3 regions of the Proteiniborus sp. MB09-C3 genome follow, and region 3 is predicted to be linked to each of the others. Evidence: riboswitches for the same ligand, from Rfam matches in the RefSeq annotation. Region 3 holds a riboswitch; each other region holds the start of a gene.

Region 1 (7,942 bases), 1.3 Mb from region 3:
CTAATTTTGAGGCTAACTCTTTTGCAGTTTTTCCACTTTCTTTGTTATCTGCTATAGAGTCCACTCCTCTTATTTCCACCTCTAATCCAGAAACAATTTTTATTTCAGACATATTGCCCTTGATTACGGTAACTTTTACATTAGATAATATATCTTCTACAGCCTTACTCCTTAATCTAGTTGCTCCAACCCCTACAGGATCGAGAATAACGGGTATATTCAGTTCATTTGCCTTTTTCCCTGCTAATATCATGGTTCTTACCATATCAAGACTCAATGTACCTATATTCAATACCAATGAGGATGACATTGATACAACCTCCTCTACCTCTGTTTCATCATATGCCATAATAGGCGAGCCACCTATGGCAAGAGTTATATTTGCACAATCATTTATAGTGACAAAATTAGTAATATGATGAATTAACGGTTTTACTTTTCTTATTTTTGGCAGCAATCTTGCGGCTTCTTGTAATATTTCCATCCTTGCATCATCCTCCAGCTTAAGCAGTATATTATTGATGTTATTACCATAACAGGAACTGTGGCTCCCATTATGAAGTCAATTTTAATAAATTGATAATATAGTATGATACCAACTATCCACACTATAGCTGCTCCCCAATTGACAAGAAGATTTTCCTGTAGCTTTCTGTTCTTCTTTATAATGAAATAATCAGTTAGGAGAATAGAAAATAGGGGAGCAAATACGGAGCCTATTGCATATAGAAAGTTTTCATATTGCTCAATTGGAAATACTATTGCAATTAAGGTTCCTATAATCCCCATTATGGTTGCTATCTTCCTCTCATCAAGCTTCTGCAAAATATTTAAAAATGTAACTCCTGCAGAATAAGCATCTAAAAATGTGGTTGTTACCGTAGACAATACTACTATGCCTAGAGCAACTATCCCTAAATTAGCAGCAAGCATCATGGCGCTTGGATCTGGATTTTCAGCTACTATTGCAGCCCCAAGGCCTATAGCATACATCCAGCAGCTGCCTATGAAATATCCTGCAAAGCTTCCTATTATCCCATCTTTCTTTTTCTTTGCATGTCTTGTATAGTCGGCAATTAGTGGTAACCAAGAAAGAGGCATGATTACACTTAGCTCCATTGCAGTTCCAAATGTTATATCCCCAGCAGGAATTTTAGTAAATAATTCGTTGTTTTTAAATATAGTAGTACTTAATACTACTGTTAATACAAATAAGAAGGATACAGCAAAGAGATTAAGCTTTTTCCACCCTTTACTGCCTATTACTATCCATAAGCATATAAGCCCGCCTATTACTAGACTCCAAACAGTCATATTGTCAAATGACCATAGTATTTTGGTTATCTGGTTTACTGATCTCGCACCTGATATTATCATTACCGCAGTCCATCCTATAAGCTGCAATACATTTAGTATAGAAAATAGGTAGGAACCATATAATCCAAATGATATTCTAGTAGACATTATAGATGGAAGCTTTTCTTCTGCACCTATTATCCCCCCTAATATTAGAATAGTTGTACCAATCAGATGTCCAGCTAGAATTGCAATTAATCCATTTTTAAATCCAATTGGCGCTAATAATCCGCCAGTTAGAATCTCAGCTATAGATATTGAAGCACCAAACCAAAGCATAAAAAAACTAATTAGAGAAAAATTATTGTTTTCTGAGCTACTCACTTATTACACCCGCCTTTTTGTATAGTGTATAAAAATGATTCGTAGGTCCAACACCCTTTCCTAGAGATAAAGAATGCTTTATTGCAGTAGTTATATAATCCTTAGCATTAGCAACTGACTCTTCTATTGTAAGACCTTTAGCAAGATTAGAAGCAATAGCTGATGATAAAGTACATCCAGTACCATGAGTATTTTTAGTATTTATTCTTTCTGATTTAAAATATATAAATTTGCTGCCATCATACAATACATCTGTTGCAGCGTCTTCCATATGACCGCCCTTTATAAGTACATTCTTCACTCCTAGCGAATGTATCTTTATTGCCGCCGCTTCCATTTGCTCCAAGCTATTTATGGTCACCCCAGATATAACCTGAGCCTCAGGAATATTTGGTGTAGCTATCGTAGCTAAAGGTAAAAGCTCTTTTATAAGAGTTTCCTTTGCCTCCGGTGCAAGCAAATCATACCCACTTTTTGATATCATAACAGGATCTACTACTATATTTTTAGGAGAGTACTGCTTTAGCTTACCTGATATTGCTTTTATAGTTTCTATTTGTGAAACCATACCTATCTTTAAAGCATGAACTTCTATATCGTCAAATATTGCATCAATCTGCTTTTCTATCATATCTACAGAAATATCCTGTACTCCAAAAACACCTTGTGTATTTTGAGCTGTAATAGCAGTAATTACACTCATGCCAAAAACACCATGCGCAGAAAAAGTTTTTAAATCTGCCTGTATTCCAGCTCCACCACTGCTATCTGAACCAGCTATAGTCAATACATTTTTCATATATAAACACTCCCATTTATTGTTTTTTAACAACTCAATCTGTTATGCTAATTAATTTACTTGAAACCAATATCTTTAGTAGTCCATTTCCAATTATGGTGCCTCCAATAGTACTGACCATAAATGGCAATACAAAGAAAAATACTGCTACATCTTTACCCATAATCAGCTTGGCAACTGGATATGCAACTAGTCCGCCTAAAATTCCAGTTCCTAATACTTCTCCTAAGGAAGCCATTATATGCTTTCCAGTCTTCCTATACAGAAATCCAGCTAAAAATGCACCTATCATACTGCCTGGAAAAGCTAATAAAGAGCCTGTTCCAAGTATGTTTCTAAGCAGAGAAGTAGCAAATGCATTAGCAGCTGCATACCAAGGCCCTAGTATTACAGCAGATAGTATATTGATGGTATGCTGTATTGGAAAACACTTTGAAACGCCTACAGGAATATAAAATATGTGACCTGCTAATGTTCCAATTGCTATAAGGAAAGCACATAGTGTAAGCTTTTTAGTTGACATGAACATCCCTCCCTTCAAAAAATCTACGTACTAGAGGATGTTTGAGATGAATAAAAAAAGCATAAATCCCAAAATAAGGATTTATGCTTAAATATATAGCATGACAAATATAACTTCCCTACGCTGGCATTATCCAGATCAGGTTAAGGGTCAAAGACTTTATCGAGTCTTAATCTCAGCTGGTCTCTCCAGCCCCCCTAGTACTTAATCTTATATTTAATTTCAAGACAATCTTATCACATGTATTATAATTATTCAATATAGAAAAATTAACAGCTTTCCTCTAGTTTTTTATCAAATCTATTAAAAAGAAATCTAATCTTGTAAAACAAATACTGCTTTTCAGTCGCCCTGCCCATATTTAAAAGACAAAAAAATGTAACCATCTTACTGTTCTCGCCTAATCTTCTGCTCAATATTTAAGTTTCTTTTCAAGTAATATTTGCTATTGTATAATAAACTAGTGTGATAAAAAGATTTCTCCACATATCTGTTTTTTTACATGTATTATGAGAAAAAATGAATATCTCCGTTAAATAATTATTTGCTTAAGTATGAGGTATTTATCTCAATAGAATTTAGGAGGACAAAGAATTGAAAAGAAGCGAATTAGCAATATTTACAACCCTATGCATGGTATATGATGATGAAAATAGAATATTAGTTCAAGATCGCATAGACCCTAGCTGGCCAGGTATCTGCTTTCCAGGTGGACATGTTGAATATGGAGAGTCATTTGTAGAATCAGCTATACGTGAGGTCTATGAAGAAACAGGATTGACGATTAAACATCCACAGCTTTGTGGGATAAAGCAATTTCAGACTGAAGATGATGAGCGTTATGTCGTGCTGTTTTTCAAAACAAATAAGTTTTCTGGTGAACTACGAGACTCTGATGAAGGCAAGGTTTTTTGGATTCAGCGTGAAGAGCTTAATAAGTATACTTTAGCACATGATTTCGAAAACATGGTAAAAGTTTTTGAAGAAGATAAGCTTAGTGAAGCTTATTATTATAAAGAAAGTAATACTTGGGGATTAAAACTACTTTAGTTTTTCAATAAATATAAGGGTGTTAAGTATCACAAGGAAATGAAAGGAAAGGGCAAGACAAGTGAAATGTCAGGCTGTGTGAAAATTCACATTCTATACGTTTTTGTCATTCTAAATGCAGTGAAGAATCTGTATTTGAAGCTATTAGAGACCCATTCACTTCGGTCAGGGTGACAGTTTACACACTGTCTGACGTCCCCTTGCCTCCTTATGCTCTATTCCTAAAAAAAGAAAAGAAAGTATCATAGTCTGACTGCATTATATCGTTTTTCAAATAAATAAAGTTAAATTCTCTTTCTATAATAAAATCTGCTATTTTAATCTCTGCTATTTCTTTTCTTTTGATTTCCTCACTAACTGCATCTTTATACATAAAGCTAAGTCCAATCCCATCCTTAACCATTTTCTTTATAACATTAACATTTCCTATTTCAATAATGTTTTTGAAGTCTTTAAGAGTATGGTTTTTATCATATAATCCCCTTTCTAAAACTTCACGGGAACCAGAGCCAGATTCACGAATGATGATGGTTTCATCCTTAAGGTCATCTAACACAACCTCTTTCTTACTCATCAATGGGTGACCAATAGGGGCTGTCAATATAAAGGGTGCAATTTTATATAGCTTAGTTTCATAGTCTGATTTTTTAAATAAGCCTTCTACTAAGGCAAAGTAAATCTCGCCATTCTGTAGCATTTGAAGTACTGTTTTTGTATTATCTACATACATGGTGATGTCGTATTCTTTAAAAGTATTCATAAATTCGCCTAATATTGGCGGCAAAGTAAACTCTCCAATTGTTAAAGTGGCTGCAAATTTTAATGTCTTTTTCTCATTATTAATCTCCTGTAGCTTCTGCATTATAATCTGCTCATTAGCTTTTGCATTTAATACATATCTATAGAGAAGCTCTCCGGCTTTTGTAAATCTTAATTGTCTATTAGAATACTCAAAGAATTTACACCCATAATATTTTTCTAGCGACTGAATATGCTGAGTTATGGCAGGCTGAGTTAAGTTAAGCTCCTCTGAGGCCTTTGTATAGCTTTTATTTTTCCATACAGATAAAAATGACTCCATCCTAATATCTAGCACTTTATTTCCACCTCTATAATTATAATTTATAGATTTATAAGTATTTATAATTAGATTTTATAGATAGTTGATGTTAAAATCAATATTGACTTTAGATTAAGGAGTTGATATTGTGGAATTTTTAAGAAAATATTCAGTTGGAATACTGTTTACAGCTTTACTTGCCTACATTTCAGTTTTTATAAGCAAGCTTATTCCCTATCATCTTATAGGTGCAGGGGTTTTTTCATTATTGATTGGTATGCTATTAAACCCTATAGTTTCAAAATATCAGGTTTTTGAAAAAGGCTTCGAGTTTACATCAAAAAAGATATTACGTCTTGCGATTGTTCTTATGGGAGTAGGACTTAGTTTTGGACAAGTAGTAGAAGTCGGAAAATTTTCTTTAATTGTAATGCTGTTTACTCTAATAACAGCCTTCGGTGGAGGATATCTAATAGGAAAGCTTTTCAATATGAACTGGAAACTATCTAGTCTTATTTCGGCAGGAACGGGTATATGTGGTGGTTCTGCAGTTGCAGCTATTGCTCCTGTTATTGATGCTGAAGAAAGTGACATTGCCTATGCAATTTCAGCAACCTTCATATTTGATGTGATTATGGTAGTGCTTTTTCCTATAATGGGTCGTTATTTTAATATGTCTGATTTAGGTTATGGCCTATGGACTGGAACTGCGGTAAATGATACTTCATCTGTTGTAGCGGCAGGCTATGCTTTTTCAGATATAGCAGGTAATTTTTCTGTTATTGTTAAGCTAACACGTACTTTATCTATTGTGCCTATTGTTCTCATATTCTCTTATATAAATGAGCGACTTATACGAAAGGCTGGAGAAAAATCTTCAAGAGAAAAGGTTGATATAAAGAAAATTTTCCCTTGGTTCATTTTAATGTTCCTTGGAATGGTAGCAATTAAAAGCACAGGTATAATTCCTGAAATATTAAGTCAATCCATTTCTAGCATAAGTAAATTTTTAATGGTTATGTCATTAGGCGCTATAGGTTTAAGAACAAATTTTAGCAAGCTCGCAAAGTCTGGATTTGCTCCAATGATACATGGATTTATAATTTCTGCATTAGTTGTTGTAGTTGCTTTTTTGGTACAGATGGCAATAGGATTAATATAATTTTTTAAAATTAATAGCGATAACAATATGCAGTAGAGACTGTCCCTACTGCATATTGTAAATAAGCCATCGTTTTATTTTTTATCCTTTAATAGTCCTGATGTCTTGCTGACATCCATTGCAAACATTACGCCCTTACCCGGTTCATCTATATGCATAGCTTCCTTTATAGATTTAATTACTTTATCTGATTTTTCCTTTTCGATTATTATCATAACTATTTCTTTTTCTGGCTCAATATTCATTGAAAAGAACATAGTGTTTTCGTGAATACCTGAACCCCTTGCATTTATTATAGTTGCTCCCCTTGAGCCTGCAGAAGTAGCAGCATCTACAACCTCTTGTCCAAGTCCCCTTTCAACTATAGTAAAAAGCACCTCATGTTCCATGTCATTCTTACCTCCTATTCTTGAATCTTCAACAGACTCATTATAATTTCTCACGCCTACAATCCTATTCACAGGTGAAGAAAAAATAATCCCCTTATTAGGTTTATCTAGGTGAAATTTTCCAGTTAATACCTCATGTAATTTATTTTCAAGCTTCTTATCTGAAATCATAAATACTATTTCTTTTTTTACTTCATCAAGCCCTAATAGCTCTAGAATAGGTTTTTTAACTGTACCTCTTCCTAAAAAAATAGTTCCTCCTGAAACTCCAATTTTCTTTGCTTCATTTAAAATCCTGCTACCCATTCCTAAATCTACAACTGCAATAAACAGGATTGGCACTATATTAATAATTTCTACTCCCAATTTATCTCAACTCCTTTTTGCAGATTTATGTTCATATATTAAACCTAAAACCTGTATGGCAATAAGAGGTGTTAATGCTACCATGGCAATTACTCCAAAAGCATCCATCAGCACATCTGCTCCTTCTATTGCCTCCGCTACACCTTGAGCAAAAGCCAAAATAAATGTGGCAGTCATAGGCCCTGAGGCCACTCCTCCTGAGTCAAAGGCAATGCCGACAAATAGCTTCGGTGTAAAATATGATAAAATTATTGCTATTGAATATCCTGGTATTAGAAGGTGCCATAGCTTAAGACTAGGTACCAATATTCTTACCATAGAAAGAGCTACAGCAATTGCAACCCCTATTGACAATGTATATAAAATAACCTTCTTCTTAATATGTCCACTTGTAACGTCTTCAATCTGCTCATTTAATACATATACTGCTGGCTCTGCTAATATTACTGTGAATCCAAGTACTAAACCTATTAATATGATAAGCCAGTTGTTCCCAAGTGTTGCAACTGCATGTCCTATAGCACTTCCTGCCTCCATAAAACCTGCATTGACTCCTGTAAGAAATAGTACAAAGCCTACATAGGTATATACTAGACCTTTTAGAATCTTTATAAACTGCTTTTTAGATAGTTTAAAAAATAACACTTGAAATAAGAGAAACAATAATAGCAACGGTATCATAGCCATCATTACTTCAATTAACATTGTAGGAATTTCTTTTAAGAATGGAATTAACACACCTTTTGTATTAGCAGAATGATATGGTAAACTGCCTGTTAATGATTTTATGCCAGAAAGCAGACTCATCATAAGAACTGCTATCATTGGACCAGTAGATGCTATGCCAACTAATCCAAAGCTATCCTCTTCAGAGGCCTTTCCTCCTTGTGTTGAAGACACACCTAAACCTAAA
Region 2 (7,942 bases), 800 kb from region 3:
TTAAGTAAGTATCTATGGTCTGCTCAACTATTTTAGTCAATTCATTATTCGTTAGACCTTCAGTTAATTGATAAATTGGGACTACTCTCCCAATTTTTTTCCCACTTTCATTATATTTTTCATATATTGGATTCTGCATCTCTATTTGATTCCCTAATCTTTTTACTCTTCCACTTATGACAATAATGTCTCCCATACTAATATTATTTATTATATAGTCCTGATTAAACCAAGTTAAATACATAATACCTGTTTCATCTTTTACTGGTAACTTGATTATTGACATATTTTTTCTGGGCCTATATGTTCTAGGAGTACCACATATAATTACTTTTACATTGGCTTTTTCTCCATTTTCCAAGGTCGAAATCTTTTTTATCTCTCTTCTATCTTCATATGCCCTAGGAAAATTATAGAATATATCTTCAATAGTTTCTATGCCCATTTTACTTAATAATTTTGCTTTTTTTGGACCGACGCCCTTAATATATTGAACTGACTTCTCCAGTTTTTCCAAAGTAATCACCTCTATGCTTTACTATATATATTATACAAAAAATAAACAAGAATCCAAAGTCTATTACTTCGAATTCTTGTATTTAAAGAAATATAATCATCAAATTATTCAACCGAAATTAAATAATAATAGAGAGGCTGTCCTCCAAAAACCACTTCAATATCTAAATCCTCAAACTCTTCTTCAATTCTATTTGCTAAATCTGTTGCATCTTGCTCAGATAAGTTATTACCATAAAATATTGTTACTAGGCCATTATCGTCATTCACCATTGATTTAACTAAGCTAAAGGCTACTTCATGAACATTGTTACCAATCACTTCTATTTTACCATCATATATTCCCATAATATCATCTTTTTTTATTTCTTTTTCTTCCATGATTGTATCTCTAACTGAAAAAGTCACCTGACCAGTTTTTACTGATGCAATTGTGTCTTTCATGTTCTCAACATTTTCTTCCATGCTAAGCTCTTCATCAAAAGTAACTAAGGCAGCAATTCCCTGTGGTATGGTTTTGGTTGGTAATACTTCTACTTTCTTATTGCTCAACTCTTTTGCTTGGGTAGCGGCTAAAATGATATTTCCATTGTTAGGCAAAACAATAATATTTTCTCCATTTACCTTATCAATAGCATTAAGAATATCCTCTGTACTTGGATTCATAGTCTGTCCACCTGCAATTACATAATCAGCATTTAAATCATGAAATACATTGGAGAGCCCTTCTCCCATAGAAACAGTAATAAAGCTATATTTTTTACTTTCTTTTTGCACTGTATTTTCCATTGCTGCTGTAGTAGCAGTATCATCTATTAAATTGTTTCTATGCTGATATCTCATATTATCAATTTTAATATCTATAAGTTCACCATATTGTAATGCCTTTTGTAACACTCCACCAGGCTCGTTTGTATGGATATGTACCTTAATAATATTGTCTCCACCAACTACAAGCATAGAGTCTCCAAAGTCTACTATTTCATCCCTGAATACTTCATAATCTACTTTTGAATTATTGATTATAAATTCAGTACAGTAGCCAAATGTAATATCTCCATCAGCTTCTATAAAAGAATTAGCAGTATCATCCTTTGCTATTACATCATCTACTAATGTTTCCTCTTTACCAGTTAAAGCCTCCAATGCTCCTATGAAAATAGTGATAAGTCCTTTTCCACCTGCATCTACAACTCCTGCTTGCTTTAGTACAGGGAGCATTTCAGGTGTTCTAGCTAAAGCATCTTCGCCATGTTTAATAACTGTCCTAAGAAATTCTACCATATCCGTTTCCTGTTTTGATATATTTATAGCCATTTCAGCACTCTCTCTGGCAACAGTTAGTATAGTTCCCTCAATAGGCTTCATAACTGCTTTATAGGCTGTATCAGAACCAAGTTTTAAAGCCGTTGCAATTGCAGAGGTATCAATTTTATCGGTATCCTTTAACCCTTTTGCAAAGCCTCTGAATAATTGAGAAAGTATTACTCCAGAATTACCTCTCGCCCCCATCAAAGAACCATTAGAAGCAGCTGTGACAATTTTGTCTATGTCATCCGTTTCTAAGGTTCTTATTTGTTTAATAGCAGACTGCATAGTCAATGACATATTGGTACCAGTATCTCCATCGGGAACCGGAAAAACATTTAATGCATTGATAGCTTCTTTATTTTTTTCAAGACAGTTAGCAGCTCCAAAAAATAACTTTTTGAGCATATTTCCATCTATATATTGAATTTTCAATATTAGTACCTCCTTAGCCTACTTTTGTACTCTTACTCCCTGTACATTTATATTTACTTTTTCAACCTTTAAACCAGTCATACTTTCAATATTATATTTTACCTTATCTATAATATTATCTGCTACTACGGAAATTTTTGTGCCAAATTGCACTACTACAAATAGATCAACAACAATTCTATCTCCATCAGTATAAACCTTTACGCCTTTCTTTACATGCTCTTTCTTTAATAGTTCTACTAGCCCATCTGTAGCGTTTCTACTAGACATTCCAACTAGACCATAGCTTTCAATCGCTGCTAGCCCAGCAATAGTTTCTATAACGCTTTCATCAATATTTATTGAGCCATATTCATTGGTCAATTTACCTGCCATTTACAGTCCTCCTTTTATTTTAGAAAAGTGAATAAAGGATTTTATAGTTTTATTTTACATTATATTTGTATTATCTTCAACTTAAGAATAAATAATAATTAAAATAGGGATAAAAATATCTTTATATTGCAAAAAATACCTAGGATGTGATACAATAATATATGTTGATTTTATAAATATATAATAAATAATGATTATTAGCAAACCTAGGGTTTAAGGAGGTGTTTTATATGGCAAAGTTCTGCGAAGTATGTGGCAAGGGAAAAGTGTCAGGACACTTAGTAACTTTCTCAAATAAAAAGAGCAATAGAACTTGGTCTCCAAATGTACGTAGAATAAGAGCTATGGTTAATGGAACTCCAAAAAGAATTTACGTATGCACAAGATGTATCAGATCAGGTAATGTTGAAAGAGCATTATAATAAATGGCTTCCAGTGTAATGGAAGCCTGTCTGATTTTTTGTACATATAGTTAGTTGGATGTTCTATATCTCTAAAAAATTTTAAACAGAAACCAGCCCAAGCAAATAAATAGCAATCCCAGTGCAAAAATCCATGCTCTTATAGGTATTACTTGTATTATTATAATAACACCTAATATGGATAAGCCTATACCTATAATTTTTTTGATACTGCCATCAATGAAATGTCGTTTAAATTTATATCTTCTATATCTTCCCATATAGACACCCCTCATAAGGCTACTATTATATAGTATTCAATTTTTCTAAAAAACGTTACAAAAAAGCCAGCTATCGCTGACTTTCTTATTTAATCCCTTGATCTTATAACAAGGCATATTCCAGATTCTATTTCTATAAGCCCTTCTTCATCTTTTATTATATTGCTTACGCCTAATGTGGAACCAAAATTAAATTCTACAGAATTGGTATCATACTCGAATCCTTTAAGAGTAACCTTTGAATCAGTTAAAGGTATCACCGAAACAAAATGCCCATCTTTATTATCTAGCTTAAGTAGACTTTTTGTTATAAACATCTCATTGTGACTATCGACAATAACTGCATTAATATTTTGATTGACTAGCCTATATAAAATCAATATATTTGCTAGTGAATGATCCATACGACTGCCAGTAGCACCTAGTAAAGTAATGTCCGTAGCACCTTTATCTATTGCAAACTCTATTGCTAGTTCAGTATCTGATTTATCCTTATGTGTTGGATATTTCTCAAAGTTTACGCCCAATTTCTGAAAACTATTCAGAGCCTCTTCATCCAATGAATCTAAATCACCTATTATAGTGTCTGGAACAAGGTCTTCATTAAACAAATGCCTTGCACCACCATCAGCACAAATAACTATATCTGCATCATCAAAATACTTAGCTAAGCTGATATCGCTTAAATCTCCATTTGATATTATTAAAGCCTTCATTTAATCACTCTCTTTATTTAATCTCTCTTCTAATAGGCTTCCATAGCAATACAATAATTACAATAGATATTGCTAGTTCCAAAGATAGATAGCCTCCATTATATCCTAATGAATATAGCCATGAGTTTATGTCACCGGCATTTTCTGAAAAAAATACAACTCCAGCTAACACATGGCAAATAAACCTTCCAAATATGGCTAAAAATATTCCTATTACAACACCGACATACTCCATGGTCCTATTTCGAGGTTGAATGTTCTTTATGCTTCTGTAAAAACCGCTTAATCCTAACAACCCAAAAGCTATGGGATAGTCTAAAAGGAACTGGATTGGATGCACAATATAGGGTTCTAAAACTGCTTGAAGTATCCCATATACTATACCTACCAATATCCCAGGCAATGTACCCCACTTTATTCCAATAAGAATTATAGGTATCATGCTTCCTGCTGTTACAGAGCCTCCAAAAGGTGCCTTATAAACCTTTATCATACTTAATATTGTAGCTAATGCTATCATGATACCACTTTCAGCTAAAAACCTTACTTTTTCTTTTTTGACAATTGAAGCCATAAAAAAACCTCCCTTTATGTTTTAAAAATATTTACTAGGGAGGGATTAGTGTCCATTTAATTTTTCATAGCATAAAATGCAACAAAAAAATATTTTGCAAACACTTCCCTACGCTAGTATTAACTAGATCAGGTTTAAGGGTCGAAGCTAATTTGCCTCCTCTCAGCATAAATGCTCCCCTAGTGTAGATTATCCTGTTTGTCTACATTATATCAAGTATTTTAAAGAAAGTAAAGCTATACACTTTTAAACATTCTAGTAGCATAAACAATATCTTCACTATTAAATATGGCAGAACCAGCTACAAATATATTAGCTCCATAGGATTCTACCTCCTTGATATTGTCCAGCTTTATTCCACCATCAACTTGTATATCAATATTGAGGTTGCGACTATTTATCAGCTTTCTTAAGTCAATTATCTTATTCTTCATCTGATTTATAAAATATTGCCCCCCAAATCCAGGGTTAACAGTCATAATCAGAACCATATCTATTTCATCAATAATATATCTAATGGTCTCAATAGAAGTAGATGGGTTTAACGCAACTCCTGCTTTTATTCCAAAGCTCTTTATATACTGTATTGTCCTATGAAGGTGAATACATGCTTCTTGATGGACAGTAATAATATCTGCTCCTGCATCTACGAAATCCTTAATATATTGGTCTGGTTTTTCTATCATCAAATGCACATCAAAGGGTACAGTGGTAACCTTTTTCAGCATTTTAATTACAGGTGCGCCAAATGTGATATTAGGAACGAAATGCCCGTCCATTACATCTAGGTGAATAAAATCTGCTCCACCCTCCTCAACTAATTTGATTTGTTCTTCTAATTTACTAAAATCTGCTGATAAAATAGAAGGAGCTATTTTAATCATGTCTAGTACCTCCTGATTTCCTTTATTTCCTGTAGCATACTTAGGTAATTATCGTACCTAGATTTACTTATTTCACCATTATCAACTGCTTCCTTTACTGCACAACCAAGCTCCTTATTATGGCAGCATCCTGAAAACCTACAAAGGGTACTTTTTTCAGATATTTCAATAAAGAAGTTCTCAAGTTCCTCCTCTTCTAAAAAATCAATATCTAAAGTACTAAAGCCTGGGGTATCTAAAACCCATCCCCCTAAATCTAATTCAATAAGCTCTACATGCCTTGTTGTATGCTTACCTCTGCTAGTTTTCTGACTAATGTCACCAGTCTGTAGCTTTAAATTTGCCTGAATATTATTTAATAGCGTAGATTTTCCTACTCCAGATGGGCCTGCAAATACTGTAATTTTCTTTTTAAGCAAATTTCTTATTTCCTCAATGCCTTCCTTAGTTTTACAGCTAGTCTTTATAATTCTATAACCAGCCTTATTATAAACATCATAAATCTCATCTGCTTTTCCATCTAGGTCTAAATCAGATTTATTTATGCATATGATTACATCTAGTTTCTGATATGATGCTAGAAGCAAGAATCTATCTAAAAGCCATAGGTTAGGATCTGGTTTTTGTACAGCAAAGACTATCACAGCCTGATTTACATTTGAAACAGGAGGTCTTTTTAGTTCTGTAATTCTGTCAAGAATTTGTTCCACATATCCAGTATTATCCTCTTTATTTATCTTTATTAAAACCCTATCTCCTATAAGAGGGGTAATTTTACTCTTTCTAAAAAGTCCTCTTGCCCTACATTCATAAACTGTATCGTCTACTTTCACATAATAAAATCCACCTATACCTTTTATAATAGTTCCTTCTAGCATTAATCAGTCCTCCTAAAAATATAATTATATTTCATCTTTAAAGGTACCATCAAAATAAACCTCATATTTTGCACTTTTCTTTCCTTTGACTAAAACAGAGATAGATTCCTGTTTTGTACTGTGAACCTCATTATATATTACTTCTCTTTCACCATCTTGTATTCTATATATCTTTACCTCGACTTCTTCCCTATCCTTTGGAAGAATAATAGACAAATTACTACTTGTTAAATCCTCTTCACCTGTTCCCGTATCGTTAGTATTTGGTTCCTCAGTAACTTCTGGGCCATCACTTACAGTTAGGTTTATAGTTGCATTTTTTTCTACTTCTGTATTTGCTGTGAGATCCTGCCAAACTATTATACCTTTATCAACATTTTCATTATACTCATATTTTTTATTGACAATTAAGCCCAATGAAGTAAGCTGCTTTTCAGCTGTTTCTATATTATCTCCAATTACATTTGGCACCACCACATACTCTATCTCAGGGCCATCACTAACGACTAAGCTTACGGTAGAACCTACTACAGCCTTTTCGCCTTCTTCTGGAGTTTGGCTTATGACATAGTCCTTTGGAATGTCGCTTGGAACACGTTTGACAATGCTTTTCAGCTCTTTGCCCTCTAAAAGGATCTCTGCTTCATCTATATGCTTATTGACTACACTAGGTACATCAGTTTCTCTTGGCCCCTTACTCACTGTGACCTCAATAGGATAGCCTAATTTTACGATTTCTCCAGCATCAACACTTTGATCAACTACATGTCCTTCTTTATATTCTGAACTATATACTTCGTTTTTCACTTTAAACTTAAGACCCATTTCTTCTATTTTTGCTTTAGCAGCATCTTTGTGAAGTCCTACAACGCTAATGACCTTCACTTCCTGACCTTGTATCTGTCCTCTAAACCATAAAAATCCTGCTGTAAGCCCTATTGTCAATAATAAAGCTAACATAATTGCAGTCAGTGTAATAAATCTAGATGTTCCTTTTTTCTCATCCTCATGAATTTTATTATCACTACTATGCTTATCAGCTTTTTTTCTTTGGTTATTAACTAAGTCATTTCCATTTGAGCCAATCAAGGTATCATCTATTCTTGGAATTACTCTAGTAGGTGAATCATTAAAGCTGCTTATATGAATCTCATCGCTATTCTTTACTTTCTTTAAATCGCTTAATAGGAGTTTAATATCACTATATCTTAAGCTTTGATCTTTCTGTACACACTTCATAATTATGCTTTCTAGATTTTTAGGAATAGTATCATCAATATGTGATGGCGGCTCTATATCCTCTTGAATATGCTTTAAAGCAACAGAAATTGGACTATCTCCTTGAAAAGGAAGTCTTCCAGTTATCATTTCATACATAACTACACCTAAGGAGTAGATATCTGATTTTTCATCTGTATACCCACCTCTAGCCTGCTCTGGCGAAAAATAATGTACAGAGCCTATAACATTGCTTGTATTAGTTACAGTAGAAGTAGTAGCTGCTCTTGCTATTCCAAAATCGGTTACTTTAACAACTCCATCATCTGTTACTAAGATATTGTGAGGTTTAATGT
Region 3 (7,942 bases):
TTTAACTGCTGGTATCACAGGATATGGAAGAGGAATAGGTGAACTGGCAACATCTATTATTGGAGAGTTAAATAATGCAGGTGATATTACAAACATAGGCGGTTCAGGTATATTCGGTGGCATTTCTATGATAACAAGTCCATTTATGGCTCTGTTTATTATTATCCTTATGGGATATGCAGTGATTAAAGTGTTTTTTGCAAACCTAAAAAGGGGAGGGATTCTACTTATACAGATAGCAGTTGGAAGTCTATATATGTTTTCTGTACCTCGTGGTTACATTGATGGCTTTATTCAGTGGTGCAAGCAGATAATTGGATTGTGCCTCACAACATTTCTTCAGGCAACGATACTAACTGCAGGACTTATGGTAGTAAAAGATCATGCATTGCTTGGATTAGGTTTGATGTTATCGGCAGGAGAAATACCACGGATTGCTGGAGCATTTGGACTTGATACATCCACTCGTGCCAATGTAATGAGTGCAGTTTATACAGCACAGGCAGCTGTAAATACAACTAAAACTATAGTACAAGCAGTACCAAAATAAAAATAGAAAGAGAGGATTTAATGAAACTAATATATGTTGCATCTCCCTATAAAGGAGATATAAAAAAGAATATAGAATATGCGAAACAGGCTTGCCGATATGTATTAAACGAAGGCAATGCCTTTTTTTGTCCCCATCTTCTCTATCCTCAGATATTAGATGATAATAATCCAGAAGAAAGAAGATTGGGAATTAATATAGGAAAAGAATTTTTATCAAAATGCGATGAACTATGGGCATTTGGTGACCATATTTCTAAAGGAATGTTTGAGGAGATTGAGTTTGCAAGAAAGACAGGTATTCCTATAAAAAGAATTATGAAACTAGATATTGAAATAGAAGAAGGGGCTTTATTTTGTATGAGGATGGATAGATGATTACCTTGGGGAGTCTTTTCGATGGGATTGGAGGATTTCCCCTTGCTGCTGTTCATAATGGAATTACTCCTATATGGGCAAGCGAAATTGAATCCTTTCCTATTGAGGTGACTAAAATACGATTCCCTGATATGCTCCATGTTGGCGACATTACAAAATTAAAAGGGGAAGAATTGCCTCCTGTTGATATCATTACAGGTGGTTCACCATGCCAAGATTTATCTGTTGCAGGTGCAAGGGCAGGGTTTGCTGGTAAACGTTCAGGATTATTTATGGAGCAGATAAGAATAACAAAGGAAATGAGGTGGGCAGATGCAAGAAGAGGAAAGGCAAATCACCTTATCAGACCTCGATACTTCGTTTGGGAAAATGTCCCTGGAGCATTCTCAAGTACAAACGGAGAAGACTTCCATGCGGTCCTCGAAGAAACCACAAGAATTGCAGACAGCAGCGTATCTATACCTAGACCTCCGGGAGGGATATGGAAATCTGTTGGGTGCATATTGGGATATGAATTCACCATTGCTTGGAGAGTTCTCGATGCTCAATACTGGGGTGTCCCCCAAAGACGTAAGAGAATCTTTCTTGTCGCAGATTTTGGAGGACACACCGCACCCAAAATATTATTTGAGCAAGACAGCTTGTTTGGGAATACTCAGAAGAGCTAGAGCAAGAGGTAAGGAACTGCCTAAACAATTAAAAATAGCTTTAGAAATTCAAGGGGAAGTTGAAGGTTCAGAACAAGAGTCCAATGAAAATATAGTTTCTGAATATAAAGCCTATCATATCAATCAACGAAATGAGGGTATTGACTTAAATGGAATTTCAGGAGCCTTGATGGCAACTCAAAATATGCAGATGCAGACATTTGTCACAGAACCTATGCTATGTCTAAATGATCAGGGTGGTGACCGAATGGATATAACAGAGAATATTACTTCAACACTAAGGGCTAGTATGGGAGGAAATCAACCTATAGTCATGGCAACTCAGCAAGGTGGTGCAGAAATATGCTTTGACCTTTGCCCAACTATTACATCAGCAGCAGGAACAAGTGGCAATAATCAACCTGTTCTATTCGATAATCATGCAAAAGACTGTAGATATAATGGACCCCTTGATGTAGCTCCAACAATAGCAGCTACCTATGGAACAGGAGGAAATAATGTACCATTAGTATCAAAGTCAATTGATTCAGACAGTTATTGTATTGCAGGAAATACCATTGATAGACAAGATCATAATGGTGGAAATGGATGTGGATTTCAAGAAAATATTTGTTATACTCTTACGACCAGTGATATTCATGCTGTTTGTTATCCACCTAAAACTTATCAAAATACAGTAGGAGCATTATGTGTAGGAGATGAAAAAGGCAATGGGAATCAATATGTAAGTCAAGATAAATGCATTGTAGACTGTGAAAAAATGATGTTTGGGCAATCAGAATTTGCTAATTATAAAGAAGGCTGTGCAACACTTAGAGCAGAGGGTGGAGATAATGGAGGAGGAAGTGAAAACCTTGTAACTACTAAGAATCTTGTACGCAGACTAATACCACTTGAATGTGAAAGGCTTCAAGGCTTTCCTGATGGGTGGACAAAAATAGAAAAATCATCCGATAGTGCAAGATATAAGGCACTTGGTAATAGTGTAGCAATCCCTTGTGTAGATTTTATTATGCGAGGGATTGCTTATTTTTTAAGAAGATTTAAAGATGAAATGGAGGAATAAACAGTGTATATGTATCCTGATAATTTAAAGGCCAAAGCAACATTATGGCTATGGGAATTAAAAGATATAGGAATTATTGGAGTTGGACTTCTTATTTCTGTATTTGCCTTAGCACAACTTAGGCTTATGTCACCTATTGTAATAACAGCAGTATATAGCTTTTTAACAATACAATTTGAAGACACAAGCATACTGAATTTTATTCGTTATGCCTGTGCCTTTTTTCTTTTAAAGCAACAGATATTTGAATGGAGGTTATAAAATTGGGAAGAAAACAGAAACAGAAAGAAAGACAAAAGCAATCTACTAGAGAACTGATTGGTATTGATGAAATCACAGATTATAGTCTAAAGACTCCATATGGAGAGCTAGTGTATTTTATTATTCATCCAACCAATATATCGGTACTATCTGAATCAAGTGTAAGTGCAAGGATCTATGCGCTTATGACAGTACTTAAGGGGATTGCTGAAATTGAAATGCTTTGCCTTAATTCAAAAGAAAACTTTGATGATAACAAGCAGTATTTAAAAAGAAGAATGGATACAGAGCAAAATCCTGTTATTCGGCAACTACTACAGCAAGACAGTACCAATCTTGATAGGATGCAAGTTCAGATGGCTACAGCTCGTGAGTTTCTAATTATTATTAGGCTTAAGAATGAAAAAGAATCAGATGTATTTCCTTATCTTTCAAGGATTGAAAAGAGCTTAAAAGACCAAGGATTTACTACTAGAAGAGCTGATAAGTTGGATATAAAAAGACTTCTTGGTGTTTATTATGAGCAGAATGTGACTACGGAAAGATATGAAGATTATGATGGGGAGAGGTGGGTGGTACTTGGAGATATGTAAAAATTAATAAAGTGTAAGTTTATTTGATAGAGTGTACGTGATATAATATGTATAATCAAAAATTCGTTAAATAGTTTAAAAAAGGTGTTTGTACTAAGTGAGGTGTTAGGTATGGAAAATGGAATAGTATGTTATTGCTCTAATGTTAGTAAGGAAAAGATATTAGAAGCTATAGCAAGTGGGGCAAAATCTCTACAAGACATTAGAAATATGACAGGTGCTTGTACTTTGGGTAAATGTAAAGAATTAAGTCCAACAAAGAAATGTTGTTCTACTAATATTATTAAGATACTAAATGAAAATACAATAGTATGAGCATAAAAGGAAGTGGAAAAATCCAATAAATAGAACAGATATATAAATAAGAAAAATAGGAGTTTATAGGAATATTGGAGGGAAAACGTGAAAGATGATAGTAAAATAAAGAAATGGTCTAAAGTATTGTTTGTAATTTATTTAATTGCACTATTATGGATAATAGTGTTTAAATTTAATGCACCATTTTCAAAATTAGGGTATATGAGAAGTATAAATCTAATTCCTTTTAATGAATCCTTAATAATAAATGGCAAACTTGATTTCCGTGAGATTATCATGAATGTAGCGATTTTTATGCCACTTGGCATATATTCAGGTATTCTATTGAAAAAATGGACTGTTGGAAAAAAGATATTTTTATTTTTCTTAATTAGTTTGATATGTGAAATATTCCAATTTATTTTGGGTGTTGGAGCTTCGGATATTACGGATATTATTAACAATACTTTAGGTGGAATAATTGGTTTGGTAATCTATAAAGGGATTGAAAAAATATCGAAAAATAGTATTAAGGTACATAAATTTATAAATATAATTGGAACAATAGGAACGATATTAATGATTTCATTATTATCAGTACTAGTAATATATAACTTATAGGGGATTTATAAATAAAGGTTAAGTCCCAAGTTGTCGGATAGATAAATTGAAATTTGAAGTGGAGATTAATGGAGATTAGAGAAATGGTTAAAAATAAAATTATTATCAGGATAATTATCATTTTAATAGCTATTATTGGTGTAGGCTCATTTATTTCATATTCTAAGTTTGGTGTTGTTAATCCTTTTTCCACAGCAAAGGTGCTTTGTATAGATTTCAAAATAATGATACGGCTCAATATGTTTTGTTTTCAACTAATAAGTATTTTTCAAGATGGAGATGGCAAGAGTAAATTATTATTATGAGAATAGTCTGTATCATGAAAAACTCCAATTTATAGAAGGTGCCAGCATAGAACAAGGGCGGCGTAGCCGTTTATCTTGACACTTGCTTTTTATGGCACTCCTGCTAATATAACTTGACTACATTGCCACTAGGGTATATAATCAATGCAATTAATATTTGCGGGGGGACTACATTAGTAGTTGAGAAGGTAAAACCTGACCCTTTGAACCTGTTGGTTAATACCAACGTAGGGAAGCAATCACATACGAAATATGTATATGATTAGGGTGCTCCTCTGTGTAGGGGGTACCCTATTATTATTTAAGATAGAGTTATTGAGTATAAAAATGAATACAATTAATATTTGCGGGGGGACTACATAGTAGTTGAGAAGGTAAAACCTGACCCTTTGAACCTGTTGGTTAATACCAACGTAGGGAAGCAATCACATACGAAATATGTATATGATTAGGGTGCTTCTCTGTGTAGAGGGGTACCCTATTATTATTTAAGATAAAGTTATTGAGTATAAAAATGAATATGATTAATATTTGCGGGGGGACTACATAGTAGTTGAGAAGGTAAAACCTGACCCTTTGAACCTGTTGGCTAATACCAACGTAGGGAAGCAAATCACATACAAAGTTTGTATATGATTAGGGCGCTTCTCCGTATAGAAAAGTGCCCTAATTTATTATAAATACATAAATGAAAAAAGGAGGAGTTTTAATGAAAAAGGTACTTAGTATTGCTGGGTCAGATTGTAGTGGAGGTGCTGGAATACAAGCAGATTTAAAGACGTTTTCTGCCCATGGGGTGTTTGGAATGAGTGTAATTGTTTCAGTTGTAGCAGAAAACACAAGTCGTGTTATAGACATACAGGATATTACTCCAGATATGATTGAAAAACAGATTGATGCAGTATTTGAGGATATTGAAGTTGATGCTGTTAAAATCGGTATGTTGTCTACAGAACCTTGTATGGAAGCAGTAGCAAGAAAATTGAAACAATATAAACCAAATAATGTTGTAATTGATCCTGTTATGTATGCGAAAAATGGTTGCTCTCTCATGGATCCTAATTCCATAGAGACATTGATCAAGGTTGTACTACCTTATGCTGATTTACTTACGCCTAATATCCCAGAGGCTGAGAAGATATCGAATATTAAGATTAGCAATGCAGAAGATATGAAAACAGCGGCAAAACTTATTTATGATATGGGGTGCAAAAATGTTCTTGTCAAAGGGGGGCATGCTATTGGAGATGCACTGGATATTCTATATAGTGGTAAAGAGTTCTATTATTTTGAAACCCAACGAATCAATACTAAAAACACACATGGAACAGGCTGTACTTTCTCTTCGGCTATTGCTTCCAATCTTGCCCTTGGTATGACTATGCCTACTGCGGTAGACCATGCTAAGAAATATATTACAACAGCAATTGAGCATTCATTAAATATAGGTAAAGGTAATGGGCCAACACATCATTTCTATAATTTATATAAAAATGGTTTAAATATTAAGAAAGGTGAAGGGGATTTATGATGAAGGAAGAAAATCAAAGGGTATCTACATTTAGTCAAATATTATTATGGTTTGGCGCTGCAATATCAATTGCTGAAATTATAACAGGAGCTTTACTTGCTCCTTTGGGGTTAATTCAGGGTATTTGGGCAATTATTCTAGGGCATATAATCGGAGGAGCTATTCTTTTTCCTGCAGGACTGATTGGAGCAAAAAGTGGTCTTTCCTCTGCTGAATCTGTTCGTATTTCTTTTGGGAAATATGGGTCATTTGGATTTTCATGGATTAACATATTACAGCTTCTTGGTTGGACTGCAATTATGATTGTTAATGGAGCAAAAGCACTTGATGGAATTACAAATTATCTTTGGAATTACCAAAATGAAAAGTTATGGTGTATTGTTATTGGTTTACTTATTTGTATTTGGGTTGTAATCAGTAATAAAAGTCTATCAAAATTAAATACTGTGGTAATGTCAGTCTTATTTATATTTACGCTTATTCTTGGATTTACAATTTTTAAAAATACCGATACGGCAATTGCCACAGAAGAGACAATAAGTTTTGGTGCAGCAGTTGAAATAAATGTAGCTATGTCTCTTTCTTGGCTACCTCTTATTTCTGATTACACAAGGAAATTGGAGAAAAAAATTACAGGTACTTTGTGGAGTGTCATAAGCTACTTTATTGGCAGTACAGTAATGTTTGTGATTGGACTTGGTGCAGCAATATATGCTGGTACATCAGATATTACAAGTATACTAATGTCTGCGGGACTTGGCTTGATTGGTCTAGTAATTATTATATTATCTACGGTCACCACTACATTTCTTGATGTTTATTCAGCAGGAGTAAGTACAGCCAATTTTAGTAAAAAAGTGAATGAAAAGTTTGCTGCTGTTACTGCATGTGTCATAGGTACATTGCTTGCCATGTTTGTTTCTATGAGTCAATATGAGAACTTTTTATATCTTATTGGTTCTGTATTTGCACCTTTATTTGCTATCTTATTTGTAGATTGTTTTCTGCTTCATAAAACAGATATAAATACTAACCATTCTCACAATATGAGTAATATGATTTTATGGTTCATTGGATTTATCGTCTATCGTTTACTTATGCATTACAATTTCATAATTGGAATCACATTTCCTGTAATGCTGATAATTGGTGTTTTATGTTTCGTTATAAATAAAAGAAAGGTTGGAAATAGTGATGAATTACTTAATTAATGCTTGTACTGGCTTGCTTTATGAAATCAGAGAAAAAAATCCGTTGATTCATAACATTACCAATTATGTGACAGTAAATGATTGTGCAAATGCAGTTTTGGCAATTGGAGCATCTCCCATTATGGCAGACGATAATGCAGAAGTAGAGGAGATTGTTTCAATATCCTCTGCACTTGTAATTAACATGGGAACTTTAAATCAGCGTACTATTGCTTCAATGATTATAGCAGGTAAAAAAGCCAATGAGCTTAATATTCCTGTAGTTCTAGATCCTGTTGGTGCAGGTGCTTCCACGCTACGAAATAAAACAGTACAGGAAATTCTCTCACAGGTAGAAATAGATGTTATTCGTGGGAATTTATCAGAAATTTCCTTTATAGCGGGGTTTAAGGCTTCTATAAAAGGAGTTGATACTGCGATAGTAGATGAAAAAAATGATGCAGTGGGTATTGCAAAATTAGT

Evidence for each region. A riboswitch is a leader RNA that binds a small molecule or an ion and turns the genes downstream of it on or off. The one in region 3 is predicted to bind thiamine pyrophosphate.
Region 1: another riboswitch for thiamine pyrophosphate. It lies ahead of thiW (energy coupling factor transporter S component ThiW); the one in region 3 lies ahead of thiD (bifunctional hydroxymethylpyrimidine kinase/phosphomethylpyrimidine kinase).
Region 2: another riboswitch for thiamine pyrophosphate. It lies ahead of thiT (energy-coupled thiamine transporter ThiT); the one in region 3 lies ahead of thiD (bifunctional hydroxymethylpyrimidine kinase/phosphomethylpyrimidine kinase).

The regions. Positions count from the first base shown of each region.
Region 1 is NZ_CP127161.1:296,500-304,441, forward strand. Features, by position in the region: gene thiM (hydroxyethylthiazole kinase) at 1-484, opposite strand, end outside; gene cytX (putative hydroxymethylpyrimidine transporter CytX) at 442-1,680, opposite strand; gene thiD (bifunctional hydroxymethylpyrimidine kinase/phosphomethylpyrimidine kinase) at 1,673-2,479, opposite strand; gene thiW (energy coupling factor transporter S component ThiW) at 2,514-3,002, opposite strand; TPP riboswitch at 3,101-3,211, opposite strand; gene QO263_RS01415 (8-oxo-dGTP diphosphatase) at 3,597-4,052, shown strand; gene QO263_RS01420 (LysR family transcriptional regulator) at 4,261-5,148, opposite strand; gene QO263_RS01425 (YeiH family protein) at 5,261-6,274, shown strand; gene QO263_RS01430 (P-II family nitrogen regulator) at 6,349-7,029, opposite strand; gene QO263_RS01435 (DUF1538 domain-containing protein) at 7,036-7,942, opposite strand, start outside.
Region 2 is NZ_CP127161.1:2,398,990-2,406,931, reverse strand. Features, by position in the region: gene recG (ATP-dependent DNA helicase RecG) at 1-526, opposite strand, end outside; gene QO263_RS11680 (DAK2 domain-containing protein) at 622-2,232, opposite strand; gene QO263_RS11675 (Asp23/Gls24 family envelope stress response protein) at 2,278-2,634, opposite strand; gene rpmB (50S ribosomal protein L28) at 2,865-3,056, shown strand; gene QO263_RS11665 (hypothetical protein) at 3,128-3,316, opposite strand; gene QO263_RS11660 (thiamine diphosphokinase) at 3,406-4,032, opposite strand; gene thiT (energy-coupled thiamine transporter ThiT) at 4,046-4,606, opposite strand; TPP riboswitch at 4,695-4,797, opposite strand; gene rpe (ribulose-phosphate 3-epimerase) at 4,843-5,490, opposite strand; gene rsgA (ribosome small subunit-dependent GTPase A) at 5,493-6,368, opposite strand; gene pknB (Stk1 family PASTA domain-containing Ser/Thr kinase) at 6,393-7,942, opposite strand, start outside.
Region 3 is NZ_CP127161.1:1,601,175-1,609,116, forward strand. Features, by position in the region: gene QO263_RS07675 (conjugal transfer protein TrbL family protein) at 1-550, shown strand, start outside; gene QO263_RS07680 (DUF7768 domain-containing protein) at 571-927, shown strand; partial or broken gene QO263_RS07685 (DNA cytosine methyltransferase) at 924-2,661, shown strand; gene QO263_RS07690 (hypothetical protein) at 2,665-2,922, shown strand; gene QO263_RS07695 (hypothetical protein) at 2,925-3,515, shown strand; gene QO263_RS07700 ((2Fe-2S)-binding protein) at 3,627-3,830, shown strand; gene QO263_RS07705 (VanZ family protein) at 3,918-4,433, shown strand; gene QO263_RS07710 (hypothetical protein) at 4,517-4,738, shown strand; TPP riboswitch at 4,890-4,990, shown strand; TPP riboswitch at 5,077-5,176, shown strand; TPP riboswitch at 5,264-5,363, shown strand; gene thiD (bifunctional hydroxymethylpyrimidine kinase/phosphomethylpyrimidine kinase) at 5,448-6,269, shown strand; gene cytX (putative hydroxymethylpyrimidine transporter CytX) at 6,266-7,480, shown strand; gene thiM (hydroxyethylthiazole kinase) at 7,464-7,942, shown strand, end outside.